One region of the Exiguobacterium sp. s36 genome, then DNA from elsewhere that is predicted to be linked to it. Evidence: a T-box and tRNA genes for the amino acid it is inferred to sense, from the RefSeq annotation. Region 1 holds a T-box; the other holds one or more tRNA genes.
The links. The T-box of region 1 lies ahead of KNP95_RS10020 (valine--tRNA ligase). A T-box ahead of a tRNA ligase gene usually reads a tRNA of that ligase, here a tRNA-Val.
Positions count from the first base shown of each region.

Region 1 (6,762 bases):
CTGGTTTGATTTAGAGATGGACCAATTCACACCGTATTTATCGATTCGTGAGGGAGAAGAGGCGATTCGCCACTTGTTCCGTGTCACGTCTGGACTCGATTCGATGATCATTGGGGAAACACAGATTTTAGGACAAGTGAAATCGAGCTTCTTCCGCGCCCAAGAGAACGGGACGACGGGAACAGTGTTCAACAAACTGTTCAAAGAAGCCGTGACGCTCGCCAAACGCGCCCATACTGACACGCAAATTGGGGAAATGTCGGTATCGGTCAGCGCGGCAGCAGTCACGCTCGCCCAGGAAATGTATTCGTCGCTCGATGACAAACAAGTCGTCGTCGTCGGTGCGGGTGAGACAGGCGAGTTGACGACGCTCAACTTGTTCGAGGCCGGTGCGAAACAGATTGCCGTCTTTAACCGGACCGAGAGCAAAGCGAAAGCGGTCGCTGACAAGTTCAAAGGCCGGGCCCACTCGATCCGTGAGATTGCTTGCGGCTTGCTTGACGCCGATATTTTAATTAGCTCGACCGGTGCGAAAGAAGCGGTCATCGCCTATGATGACGTCGCCGCAGCTCAATTGCTCCGCCGGGAACGTCCACTGTTGTTAATCGACATTGCCGTGCCGCGAGATATCGATCCAGCGGTCCGGGCGCTTCCGGGCGTCCACTTGTTCGATGTGGATGACTTGAACGGCATCGTCAATAAAAACTTGGCGGCCCGTCTCATTGAAGCCGAAAAGATTGAAATCAAAATCGATGAGGCGATTCAAGAGTTCCAAACTTGGCTCATCACGCTCGGTGTCGTGCCGATCATGAATGAATTGCGCGCCCGTGCGCTCAACATTCAAGAAGAGACGATGGAAAGCCTCGAGCGCAAGCTCGATCATCTGTCGGACCGCGATAAAAAAGTCATCGGCAAGCACATGAAGTCAATCATCAACCAGATGCTTCGTGAACCGATTGATTACATCAAAGACGCCGCCGCTCAACCGGATGCGAACACACGCATCAATCAGTTCGTGGAGACGTTCGGTCTGGATGTCGACGTCCCTGACGCCGAACCGGAAACGGAAGAAGCCGAAGCGATGTCAGCGAAAGCACCACTTCGCGCCTTGATGCGCTAATACAAAACAAAAAAAGGCGGCGGATCTCGTCGCCTTTTTCTATGAAGGGGATAACCGATCATGCGTAAAATTATCGTCGGCTCACGCCGCTCACAACTTGCGATGACACAGACGAAATGGGTCATCGATCAATTGAAGAAAGCCGGAGCTCAAAACGAGTTCGAAATCAAAGAGATCGTGACGAAAGGGGACCAAATCGTCGACGTGCAACTCTCGAAAGTCGGCGGCAAAGGGTTGTTCGTCAAAGAGATTCAGCAACAGATGCTCGCCGGGGACATCGATTTCGCGGTCCACAGCATGAAAGACGTCCCGGCCGAGTTGCCGGAAGAGCTCTATATCAGCTGCATGCCGAAACGCGTCGACGCCCGTGATGTGCTCATTTGCGAGAACGGCTACACGCTCGAAACGCTCCCGGAAGGTGCCGTCATAGGGACGAGCTCACTGCGCCGTGGTGCCCAAATGCTCGCCGCTCGCCCGGACTTCGACATTCAATGGATTCGCGGGAACATCGACACGCGCCTCAAAAAACTCGAGACAGAAAACTTCAACGCCATCTTGCTCGCCAAAGCCGGGCTCGAACGCATGGGTTGGACGGACCGCGTCGACTTCGAAGCGCTTGACGCCGACATGATGGTCCCGGCCGTCGGACAAGGTGTGCTTGCCATCGAAAGCCGGAAGGACGACGCTGAAGTGACGGCAATTCTACAATTGCTCCATGACGACGTGACGGCGAAAGCCGCAACGGCCGAGCGGACGTTCCTCATGGCAATCGAAGGCAGCTGCCATGTGCCGGTCGGCGGTTATGCGACGGTCGATGGCGACAACGTGACGCTCACAGGCCTCATCGCCTCGGTCGACGGTAAAGAAGTGCTCCGCGTGACGAAGACGTCGTCAGACGCGGTCGCACTCGGGAAAGACGTAGCAGACGATTTGCTCGGACGCGGCGGGCGCGAAATTCTCGCCTCGGTCAATGCGTGACGTCTGGTACACAGGGACAAAACGACTGACCGCTTCGCAGCGAGCCCGGCTCACCGCGAGCGGTCTTTCCGTTCATCACGTCCCGCTCATCGAGACGAGATTGACGCACAACCAGATGCCAATCAGCCGATTCGATTGGCTCGTCGTGACGAGCCAGACGGCGGTACCGGCACTCCGTGACGTCCCGCGTGACGTCAAAGTCGCGGCCGTCGGCGAGAAAACGAAACAAGCACTCGAGGCCGTTGGATTCACCGTCGCGCTCATGCCGGAGACGTTTACGGGCGAGGCGTTGTTCCATGACCTTGCAACTGTCGTAAAAGCAGACGAGGTCGTCTTGTTCGCCCGGGGCGACTTGGCGAACACGGCGCATATGACGCAACTCGAAAACGTCCACGACTGGGTCGTCTATGAGACGATCGGCCGTGAACTGACGGAGACGGAAGTCGAGGCGCTCGAAGGAATCGAGGCGCTCCTCGTGCTCAGCCCGTCCGCCGTCCGGGCGCTCACGCCATATCTCGACCATTTCCACGGGACGTGGTATGGCATCGGTGAAGTGACCGAGCGCGCCGTCCGGGAAGTGTCGACGTTACCGGTCCGAGTGCCTGAGTGTTATACTATGGATGCATTAATACAGTGTATAGGGGAGGATTTTTCATGAACCAGTTTGACCGTCATCGTCGTCTTCGTTCATCGAAGTCAATGCGTGCACTCGTACGTGAAAATCATGTTCGGAAAGAAGATTTGATTTACCCGCTCTTCATTATCGAAGGGACAGACATTAAACGTGAAGTCAGCTCGATGCCGGGCGTCTTCAACTTCTCGCTCGACCGTCTCGAGGACGAGATCAACGAGATCGTCGACCTCGGCATTCAATCGGTGCTCTTGTTCGGCGTGCCGGAACATAAAGACCCGGAAGGTACGGAAGCGTATCATGACCACGGTATCGTCCAAGAAGCGATCCGTAAAGTGAAAGAGTGGGCACCACAGCTCACGGTCATCGCCGACACATGCCTGTGCGAATATACGTCGACAGGCCACTGCGGCATCGTGAAGAACGGTGACGTCGATAACGACGCGTCGCTACCACTTCACGTCCAGACGGCCATCACGCAAGCGCAAGCAGGCGCTGACATCATCGCGCCGAGCTCGATGATGGACGGCTTCGTCGCCGCGATCCGTGAAGGACTCGACCAAAACGGTTTCAACCATATCCCGATCATGAGTTACGGCGTCAAGTACGCATCGGCGTACTACGGACCGTTCCGTGACGCAGCGCAATCGGCACCTGGTGAAGGCGACCGCAAAGGCTATCAGATGGACCCGGCCAACCGCCGTGAAGCGTTCCGCGAATCACAATCGGACGTCGAGCAAGGCGCCGACTTCATGATCGTCAAACCAGCGCTCGCGTTCATGGACATCATCCGTGACATGCGCGATTCGCTCGATATGCCGATCGTGGCGTATAACGTGAGCGGAGAGTACGCCATGGTCAAAGCGGCTGCTTTGAACGACTGGGTCGATGAGCAACGCATCGTCATGGAGACGATGGTCGGCTTCAAACGGGCCGGTGCGGACCTCATCGTCACATATTTCGCAAAAGACGTCTGTCGCTATTTGGAAGGAGACTACGCATGACCTACAAACAAACACGCTCAGAAGTGGCGTTCGAACAAGCACGTCCGCTCATGCCGGGCGGGGTGAACAGCCCGGTCCGTGCCTATAAATCAGTCGGCATGACGCCAATCTTCGCTGAACGCGGTGAAGGCTCACGCGTCTACGATATCGATGGCAACGAATATATCGATTACGTCCTCTCATGGGGACCACTCATCCTCGGCCACCGCGACCCTGTCGTCACGAAGGCGATTCAAGAGCAAGCCGAGAAAGGCTGGACGTTCGGGACACCGACCGAGCTCGAAACAAAAATGGCCGAGCTCGTCATCGAGCGCGTCCCATCAATCGAGATGGTGCGCATGGTCAACTCGGGTACGGAAGCGACGATGGCGGCACTCCGCCTCGCACGCGGCTACACGGGCAAGACGAAAATCTTGAAGTTCGAAGGCTGCTACCACGGTCACGGCGACTCGCTCCTCATCAAAGCCGGATCAGGCGTCGCGACACTCGGTCTCCCGGACTCACCGGGCGTGCCGAAAGACTTGGCGAGCCAGACACTCACGGTGCCATATAACGATTTGGATGCCCTCCGCATCGCCTTCGAGAAGTTCGGCGACGATATCGCTGGTGTCATCGTCGAACCGGCGGCCGGCAACATGGGCTTCGTGCCACCGCAACCTGGATTCCTTGAAGGACTCCGCGAGATCACAGAACAGTATGGCTCACTCCTCATCTTTGACGAGGTCATGACCGGATTCCGGGTCGGCTATAACTGTGCCCAAGGCTACTTTGGCGTGACGCCGGACTTGACGTGCCTCGGGAAAGTCATCGGCGGCGGCCTTCCGGTCGGTGCCTACGGCGGGAAACGCGAGATTATGGAACAAATCGCGCCACAAGGACCGATTTACCAGGCAGGGACGCTCTCAGGGAACCCGCTCGCGATGATCGCCGGCTACACGACCTTGTCGCAACTCAAGCCTGAGCACTACGCCGAGTTCGAACGCAAAGCGGACCGTCTCGCTGAAGGCTATACGAAAGCGGCCGAGAAGTATAACATCCCGCACGACACGAACCGGGCCGGCTCGATGTTCGGATTCTTCTTCACGAACGAGAAAGTGACGAACTTCGAGAAGGCGAAGACGGCGAACCTCGACTTGTTCCGTGCTTACTATCAGAAGATGGCGGCGCGCGGCGTGTTCTTGCCACCGTCACAGTTCGAAGGATTGTTCCTCTCGACCGTTCACACGGACGAAGATATCGACTTGACGCTCGCAGCGGTCGACGCGACGTTCAAAGAGCTGCAACAAGAGTTTTCATTGTAATCTTGACGGAAACAGCTTCTGTCGCTACAATTGTTTAACAGATACGAACAAAAGCTACGATGAGGAATAGTACGCAATCAACATCCTTTTTCAGAGACGCGGCCGCTTGGTGCGAGGCCGCGAAGGATGGTGCGGAAGTCGCCTCGGAGCTGACCTTTTGAACGAAGTAGGAAGGTCCGGTCCATCGACCGTTATTCGATTTTGAGGGCGCCACCTGTTGGCGAACTAAGGTGGTACCGCGGAAGATACGGCTTCTTTCGTCCTTAGCGTTAAGGACGAGAGTAGCCGTTTTTTTGTCCACATTATTAGAGGAGGTTGGGCATATGGCCAACGAGACAAACGAAATCACCATGCCGACGAAGTACGATCCAAGTGCGACGGAAGCGAAATGGTATGACTACTGGTTAGAGAACGACGTATTCAAAGCAGACGAGGACGATTCAAAACAGCCGTACACGATCGTCATCCCGCCACCGAACGTAACAGGGAAACTTCACCTCGGACACGCGTGGGACACGACGCTCCAAGACTTATTGACGCGCCTCAAGCGCATGCAAGGCTATGACGTCCTCTGGCTCCCAGGGATGGACCACGCCGGGATCGCGACACAAGCGAAAGTCGAACAGAAGCTCCGTGAGGACGGCATTATGCGCTATGACCTCGGACGCGAGAAGTTCCTCGAGAAGACGTGGGAATGGAAAGACGAGTACGCCGATACGATCCGTGCCCAATGGTCAAAACTTGGCCTCGGTCTCGACTACTCACGTGAGCGCTTCACGCTCGACGAAGGACTCTCGAAAGCGGTCCAGGAAGTGTTCGTCCGCCTCTATGAGAAAGGCTTGATTTACCGCGGCGAATATATCGTCAACTGGGACCCGGCGCAAAAGACGGCCGTTTCGGATATCGAAGTAATCTATCAAGAAGTCGAAGGCGCGTTCTATCACATGAAATACCCGCTCGCTGATGGCTCAGGCCACATCGAGATCGCGACGACGCGTCCGGAGACGATGCTCGGCGATACGGCCGTTGCCGTTAACCCGAAAGATGAGCGTTACGCGCACCTCGTCGGCAAGACGATCATGCTTCCGGTCATGAACCGCGAGATTCCGATCGTCGCTGACGACTACGTCGACATGGAGTTCGGTACAGGTTGCGTCAAGATCACACCGGCGCACGACCCGAACGACTTCGAGATCGGGAACCGCCACGAGCTCCCGCGCATCCTCGTCATGGACGAAGGCGGCAAGATGAACGAGAATGCTGGCAAGTACGAAGGGCTCGACCGTTTCGAATGCCGCAAGCAACTCGTCAAAGACCTAGAAGCAGACGGCACGCTCGTCAAAATCGAGCCGCACACGCACTCGGTCGGTCACTCGGAACGTTCAGGCGCGGTCATCGAGCCGTATCTTTCGAAACAGTGGTTCGTCGACATGGAGCCGCTCGCGAAAGCAGCGCTCGAAGCACAAGGACATGATGACACGAAAGTCAATTTCGTCCCTGAGCGGTTTGAAGGCACATACCTCCGCTGGATGGAGAACATCCGCGATTGGTGTATCAGCCGCCAACTCTGGTGGGGCCACCGCATCCCGGCGTGGTACCACAACGAGACAGGTGAGATTTATGTAGGCAAAGAAGCACCGGCGGACAGTGAGAACTGGCACCAAGATGAGGACGTGCTCGACACATGGTTCTCGTCAGCGCTCTGGCCGTTCTCGACGATGGGCTGGC
Region 1 is NZ_JACSLW010000004.1:62,521-69,282, reverse strand. Features, by position in the region: gene hemA (glutamyl-tRNA reductase) at 1-1,120, shown strand, start outside; gene hemC (hydroxymethylbilane synthase) at 1,181-2,098, shown strand; gene KNP95_RS10035 (uroporphyrinogen-III synthase) at 2,091-2,756, shown strand; gene hemB (porphobilinogen synthase) at 2,753-3,733, shown strand; gene hemL (glutamate-1-semialdehyde 2,1-aminomutase) at 3,730-5,034, shown strand; T-box leader at 5,082-5,302, shown strand; gene KNP95_RS10020 (valine--tRNA ligase) at 5,358-6,762, shown strand, end outside.

Region 2 (6,762 bases), on a different contig from region 1:
GTACCGTCAAGTAGATGCCTGTCCCCACAAGCAAAATCAATAACGGTGGTCCCCACACAAAGTTCGAAATCGTACCGATGAGTTCACTGAACGATTCACTCATATTGAATTCCCCTTCCCCTTATGTAATCGTACATCTCTATTTTTTCAGAATACTTAGAAGATTGTCAAAAGTATTGTAATAAAACAAAGATACGATTTTGATGCTGTATCTAAAACAGCGAGTCGCCGCTTAGACGTCTCGCTGAGAAGGGGGTTTTTCGCGTTGTAAAGGGGCGCGCCAATCAAATTCGTCCGGCACGTAGTCGAGTCCGCCCGAATGGAACGGTTGGCACCGCATTAAGCGGCGTGTCGTCAAATACCCGCCTTTGAGGGCACCATGCTTTTCAATCGCCTCGATTCCATAGTGGGAACACGTCGGATAAAAGCGGCAAGTCGGTGGTTTCAACGGCGAGATGAACCGTTGATACCCTTGAATCCCCCGCACTAACACTCGTTTCACTCTCATCGCCTCCAGTTTAATTACAGCCATAATAGCTCGAAGTAGCAAACTTGTCATCTATGACGTATGCGACAATCGAATGACAAACCGCACATCTTTTTTTCCTTTGTTTTACAATTTGAGCACGATGGGCGCTATTTACCGAATCATTTGTTATGATAAGCAACATGTATACGACCGAATCTATATGAAGAGGTGACGAGAATGAATATTTTAATGGTAGGTGCAGGATCGATGAGTGAGTCACTCGTACGCGGATGGCTTGCCTCAGGCGTGTCGCCTGAACAAATCACGATGACGAACCGGAGTGACCGTAACCGTTTGACAGCATTGCAGGCCGAGCTCGGTGTGCAAATCGTTGACGAAGAGGATGTCAACGCGTATGACATCGTCGTCCTCGCGATGCAACCGGACGGGGTCATTCCTTATGTGCAATCGAAAACGTGGAGCACCCCGCTCCTCGTCTCCGTGGCAGCCCACATCGAGCCGAGCGAGCTTGAGGAGGCGTCAGGTCTTCCGGCCGTCTGTGCGATGCCGAATACCCCAGTCGCTTACCAGAGCGGGATGACCGGACTCTGGTTCGGCCCTGAGACGGATGATGTCGTTCGCACGACCGCGACGGCGCTGTTTGAACGCGTTGGCCGGACGGCCGTGACGGATGCGAAGACGATGTCCGCCTTCATGGCTGCCGCTGGATGTAGCCCGGCTTTCTTTTATGAGATCGTCGGTTCGATGACACCCGTCTTAACCGATGCCGGTTTCGATGAAACGACGGCACGCCAAATCGTTGCCCAGGCGATGAAAGGATCGGCCGAACTGTTGCTTCACGAGACACGACCAACGAACGACTTGATTGCGGATGTGGCCGCGCCAGACGGTCCGACCGACCGCGGTGTCGGCGTGCTCCGCTCGCGCAATTTAGCGGACGTTATGGCCTCGGCCCTTCGCGAAAGTGCGAAAGAAGAAGTCGAACAACCGAAGAACTAAAAAATCCGAGAGACGCATCGCGTTTCTCGGATTTTTTGATTAGACGATATGTAAGATGGAGACGATGACCGCGACCATCAAGATTCCCGGCAATAGGTTTGCGACGCGAATCCGCGTGATGCCGACTAAGTTCAATCCGATCGCAACAATCATGACACCACCAGTCGCTGTCATCTCCAAAATGAAATCATCCATGAGTGACTCCGGGATGAACTTCATGATTTGGATGGCGAGCAAAGCGATTGCCCCTTGATATAAGAGCACCGGTACGGCCGAGAACATGACGCCGATGCCGAGCGTCGAGCTGAGCACGAGTGCCGTGAAGCCATCAATCAACCCTTTCGTGTACAACACGTCATGATCCCCGCGCAATCCGCTGTCGAGCGCACCGATGACGGCCATCGCCCCGATGACGAAGATGAGAGTCGCCGTGATGAACCCTTCGGCGATACTCGATTTGCTCTTGCCGCCGAGTCGGCGTTCCAACTGATAGCCGACCTCGTTCAACTTCTCATCGAGCTTCCACCATTCACCGAGTGCGGCCCCGATGACGAGGCTGCCAATAACGATTAAAAAGTTCTCACTCTTCATCCCCATCTGAACGCCAAGCAAAACGACGGCGAGACCGATGGCTGCGGTGACCGTCTCTTTCATTCTTTCGGGGATGCGGTGAAACAAAAGTCCAAGCAATGTGCCAATCACGATCAACGCCGCGTTGACGAGTGTTCCGGTTAAGACCATTGGATAATTCCCCGTTTCTGTATGTATTGAGAGGAATATACCAACTGTTTATGTAGACTGTCAATTGAAAGAAAAACAAAAAAAAGCCACTTCTCGCAAGAAGTGGCGTCGCGGAAACCCACGTTCCTATGGGTTTCGCATCGGGTTTGGCACCCAAGTGATTCTGACTGGGCTCGAACCAGCGACCTCTACCCTGTCAAGGTAGCGCTCTCCCAGCTGAGCTACAGAATCAGGTCGTGTCCTCTCTTAAGGACACTATTAATATATCAAGAAACTAATGCCTTGGCAACTGTTTTTTAAAACTTTTTTTAGTTTTTTTAGCGCGTCATTTCTTCCCGTTTCATATGGCGGCACAACCGCTCTAAATCACCGGCATATACCGAGACGAGCATGCCTTCATATTCGGTGTCTCGATCCCAATGCAGTCCGTTCGCCTTCGCGACTCGTTGCGACGGGACGTTATCCGGATGAATCAAGGAGATGATCTCCTTTTCTCCGGTCTCAAACGCGTAACGCATGAGACGCGCCGCTGCCTCACGCCCGTAGCCCATATGCCAATGCTTCGGCGCCAACCAATATCCGACTTCAAGTTCAATCGTCCCATCGAGTTCATGCAACAGCGTGCCGGCATGTCCAATCGGCTCGTCACTCTCATGTGTCATCAATTTGAGCAATCCCGTTTGACGACCCGTCTGATAGCGGGCCAACTGTCGCTCGAACCATTCAATCGTCTGTTCATCCGTATATGGTTTCCCATCTTGGCTAATGAAGCGCATCACCCGCGGATCTTGGAGTAACGATTTTACGAAATAGAAATCGGCGATTGTGTAAGGTTCAAGTCGCAGACGTTCGGATTGCAGTTTGACAAGATTCATCTTCCCCGCCCCTTTCGTTCACAGTCTGAACTATTCAATTCCCGTTTTTATTCCGATTCAATCCTGATTAGGCGACAACTTTTAGTCCGATGACGCTCCCGATAATGAGCAAGAGGAAGAAGATGCGCCACCGGTCTCGTGATTCGTTCAAATACAGCATGCCGAGCACGACCCCACCAGCCGCCCCAATCCCGACCCAAATCGAATACGCTAATCCGAGCGGTAGTGTCTCAAGGGAGCGCGACAATAAATAAAAACTTACGGCAAACGTTCCGACAGATAGCGCAGACCATTTAAATATTTGATACCCTTTCGATTTCCCCATAAAGAAGACGGCCATCATCTCGGCAAGACCCGCGCCAATCAAAAATACCCAACTCATGCCGATTCCCCTCCAGTCACTTGTTTCAATCCAATCACACCGATGAGGAGCGTCGCGATCAAGACGAGCTTCATCCCGGTCAGTGCCTCATCAAACAAGACCGCACCAACGATGACCGTTCCGACGGCCCCGATGCCGGTGAACACTGCATAACCGGTCCCGGCCGGTAACGTCCGGAACGACATCGCCAACAATCCAAAGCTCACAACTAATAAGAGAACGGTCACCACGCTCGGACCGAGCACCGTGAAGCCGTTCGACAGTTTCATCGTCGTGGCCCAGACGATTTCAAGCAGGCCGGCGAGAATAAGCCAAACCCAGGCCATTTGATCTTGTTTCATGTCCATCCGACTCCTTTCTTATAGATTGTGAATGCGGCCTGTTGCCGCTTGACGCGATTCGTCTCGAGCGTGAAGAGCGAGATGAGCGCCCCGTCTAGAAAACAATAGTACGCGTCATACACGTCCTCGAGTGACTGTTCGGGTAAGGCCCCTTGCTCTATCGCCAATCGAAACTGTTCTTTCTCGAACGCTTGCAGTTCCGTCTCGACCGAACCGAGCGTCGTCTCGATGAATGATCGCAACTCGGGCGGTGGGACGAGCAACATCCGCTTCGTCAGCATCCATGTCTCCTCTTCTTCAAAGAAGCGAATCAACGCCTCGACGATCGCCTCGATCCGCTCGAGCGGCGCAGCGTCAACGGAAGCGTCCCGTGCCTCCTGCCAGATGTGTGCATAACGGTTCCCCATGTCCTCGACGACTTGCTTGAACAGTTGTTCTTTCCCTTCGATATGGGCGTATAGCGACGCCTTTTTGATGCCCACATCCTCAGCGAGCGAGGCGAGCGACAAGCCTTCATATCCTTCAAGCGCAAACCGGCGCCGCGCCGCCAGTTCGATTCGTTGTTTCGTATTCATCACAGATCGTCCCCTTTCTCTCTCATCACCTTACCTAACGAACGGTAGGTAGTCAAGTGCGCGGATTGCATTCCCCGGTTCCACCCGGCAAAATGGAGACAGTTGATGGGAAAGGAGCGCTTTATATGCTTGAGCAATTCAGCTTTACGTTACCGACCGAGACGACACGCGGACGGAAACGAATCGTCCGTGTCTATCGTCCCGACTTCGTGTCGGCTGACGAGCGGATCCCGGTCCTCTATATGCACGACGGTCAAAACGTGTTCGACGGCAAGACCGCCACGATCGGCGAAGGTTGGTCAATCGACCGCCACATCGAGGACTTGCAATTGCCGCTCATGGTCGTCGCCATCGCGAGTGCCCCGGACTGGCTCGACCGCTACGATGAGTATTCGTTTTATGAGGATGAGATGCTATACCGGCGGATTGGACCGGAACTCGCCAAGACACGGCCCACGCTCGGCGGGAGAGGTCGGGCTTACGCCGACTGGCTCATGCAAGAGTTGAAGCCGTGGATTGATGAACGCTACGCGACCGACCCGGACGACGTCGGCGTGATGGGCAGCTCGATGGGCGGGGTCATCTCGCTCCATATGATGACGGCCTATCCGTCCATCCGGCGCGTCGGCTCGCTCTCGACAGCCGCTTGGGCCAATCTCGACTCCCTCATTCGGGATGTGAAGCAGGCCGATGTGACGGCGCGTCTCTATATGGACATCGGGACGAACGAGACGAGCGGACCGATCACGCCCGAGGATTACCTCTATACGAACGCGAAACTCGTCGAGACGGTCGCGCGAACAGGGATTGCCTTCCGCTATGAGGTCGAGCCCGGTGCCGTCCATAATGAAATCGCGTGGCGGCGTCGGCTACCGAACGCCCTCGCCTTCCTCTATGAATTGACATAAAAAAGAGACGAATTCCACGAAGGGATTCGTCTCTTGCTTGATTAAATGACCCAGTTTCCGTCACGCATGATGGCTTCGCGTGAACCGTCTTCGAGTTCGCCGTCGATGTTCATCTCGGCCGAGCCGATCATGAAGTCGACGTGTGTCATCGAGTCGTTCGCACCGTTCTCGGCGAGCTCTTCAGCTGACATTTGCGGTCCGCCTTCGAGACATGTCGAGTAGGCGCGTCCGAGCGCCAAGTGACATGATGCGTTCTCGTCGAACAACGTGTTATAGAAAAGGAGACCCGAGTTCGAGATTGGTGAGTCGTCCGGCACGAGCGCAACTTCTCCGATACGACGCGCCCCTTCATCGAGGTTCAACAACTCATCGAGTGCCTGTTGGCCTTGTTTCGCTTCCGCTTTCACGACTTTCCCGCCTTCGAACCAGAGCGTGAATCCATCGATCAAGTTGCCGCTATAGCTGAGCGGTTTCGTGCTCGAGACGTGTCCTTCGACCGAATCTTTATCGGCGAGCGTGAACACTTCTTCAGTCGGCATGTTGGCGATGAAATCGACACCGTCGATGTTCGGACCGCCGCCGCCAAGGAAGACGTGCTTCTTCGGCAAGCCGATCGTCAATTCCGTGCCCGGTGCTTTGTAATGGAGCTTCGTGTACTTCTTGTTCGTGAGTAACGTCGCGCGTTCACGGAGCGATGCGTCATGCGTATCCCACGCCGCGACGACATCCGGTTGGTCCATGCGCGTCGCTTCGAAAATCGCTTTCCAAAGGGCTGGTACGGCGTCTTCACGGTCTGGGAAGACTTTCTTCGCCCATGCTTCCGAAGCGCCAGCGACGATTGACCAGCTGACATTGTCGCTCATGACATATTTGCGCCATTTCGCGAGCGCCACGCCGGCAGCACGATTCGAGTCCGCGATACGTGACGACTCGACGCCGTTCAGTGCGTCCGGGTCGTCGCTGACGATCGATAGGAACGCCGTCTTCTCTTCGGCCAATTGCTCAAAGCGTGCCTTGAGCCATTCCGGGTATTCTTTGAAGGCATCTGCTGGGGCGTTGAAGTAACGGACTTTCGTCGTCTCTTCGTCGCTCCAGTTCACATACACTTGTTTCGCGCCAGCCGTGTAAGCTGCTTTCACGATTTCACGGACGAGCGGTGCTTGGCTAATATCAGCTCGGACTTCGAGCTGTTGGCCCGGCTGAATGTTGACGCCTTTTTTGACGGCAAGCTCAGCGTAGCGGGCAAATTCTGCCTCAGTCGGCATGGTTACAGTAGACATATGTACAGTTCCTCCTTTTTCACTTATTTCTATTTTCTTAAATTTTCGGAAAAGTTGCAACCAAATCGCAAAAACGGGCATATTAGTAGATGAAGACAGAAGGAGGAATATACATGTCAGATTGGAAAACGACGTACACACACTTTTTAACAAGCGCGACCGAGGACTATA
Region 2 is NZ_JACSLW010000005.1:74,973-81,734, reverse strand. Features, by position in the region: gene KNP95_RS11530 (alanine/glycine:cation symporter family protein) at 1-103, opposite strand, end outside; gene yidD (membrane protein insertion efficiency factor YidD) at 233-508, opposite strand; gene KNP95_RS11520 (pyrroline-5-carboxylate reductase family protein) at 707-1,489, shown strand; gene KNP95_RS11515 (DUF554 domain-containing protein) at 1,529-2,230, opposite strand; tRNA gene KNP95_RS11510 (tRNA-Val) at 2,389-2,461, opposite strand; gene KNP95_RS11505 (GNAT family N-acetyltransferase) at 2,548-3,105, opposite strand; gene KNP95_RS11500 (DMT family transporter) at 3,173-3,487, opposite strand; gene KNP95_RS11495 (DMT family transporter) at 3,484-3,813, opposite strand; gene KNP95_RS11490 (TetR/AcrR family transcriptional regulator) at 3,825-4,403, opposite strand; gene KNP95_RS11485 (alpha/beta hydrolase) at 4,529-5,311, shown strand; gene KNP95_RS11480 (aminopeptidase) at 5,353-6,591, opposite strand; gene KNP95_RS11475 (YkvA family protein) at 6,705-6,762, shown strand, end outside.
Region 2: it encodes a tRNA-Val, which carries the amino acid that the T-box ahead of KNP95_RS10020 (valine--tRNA ligase) is inferred to sense. The anticodon was not compared.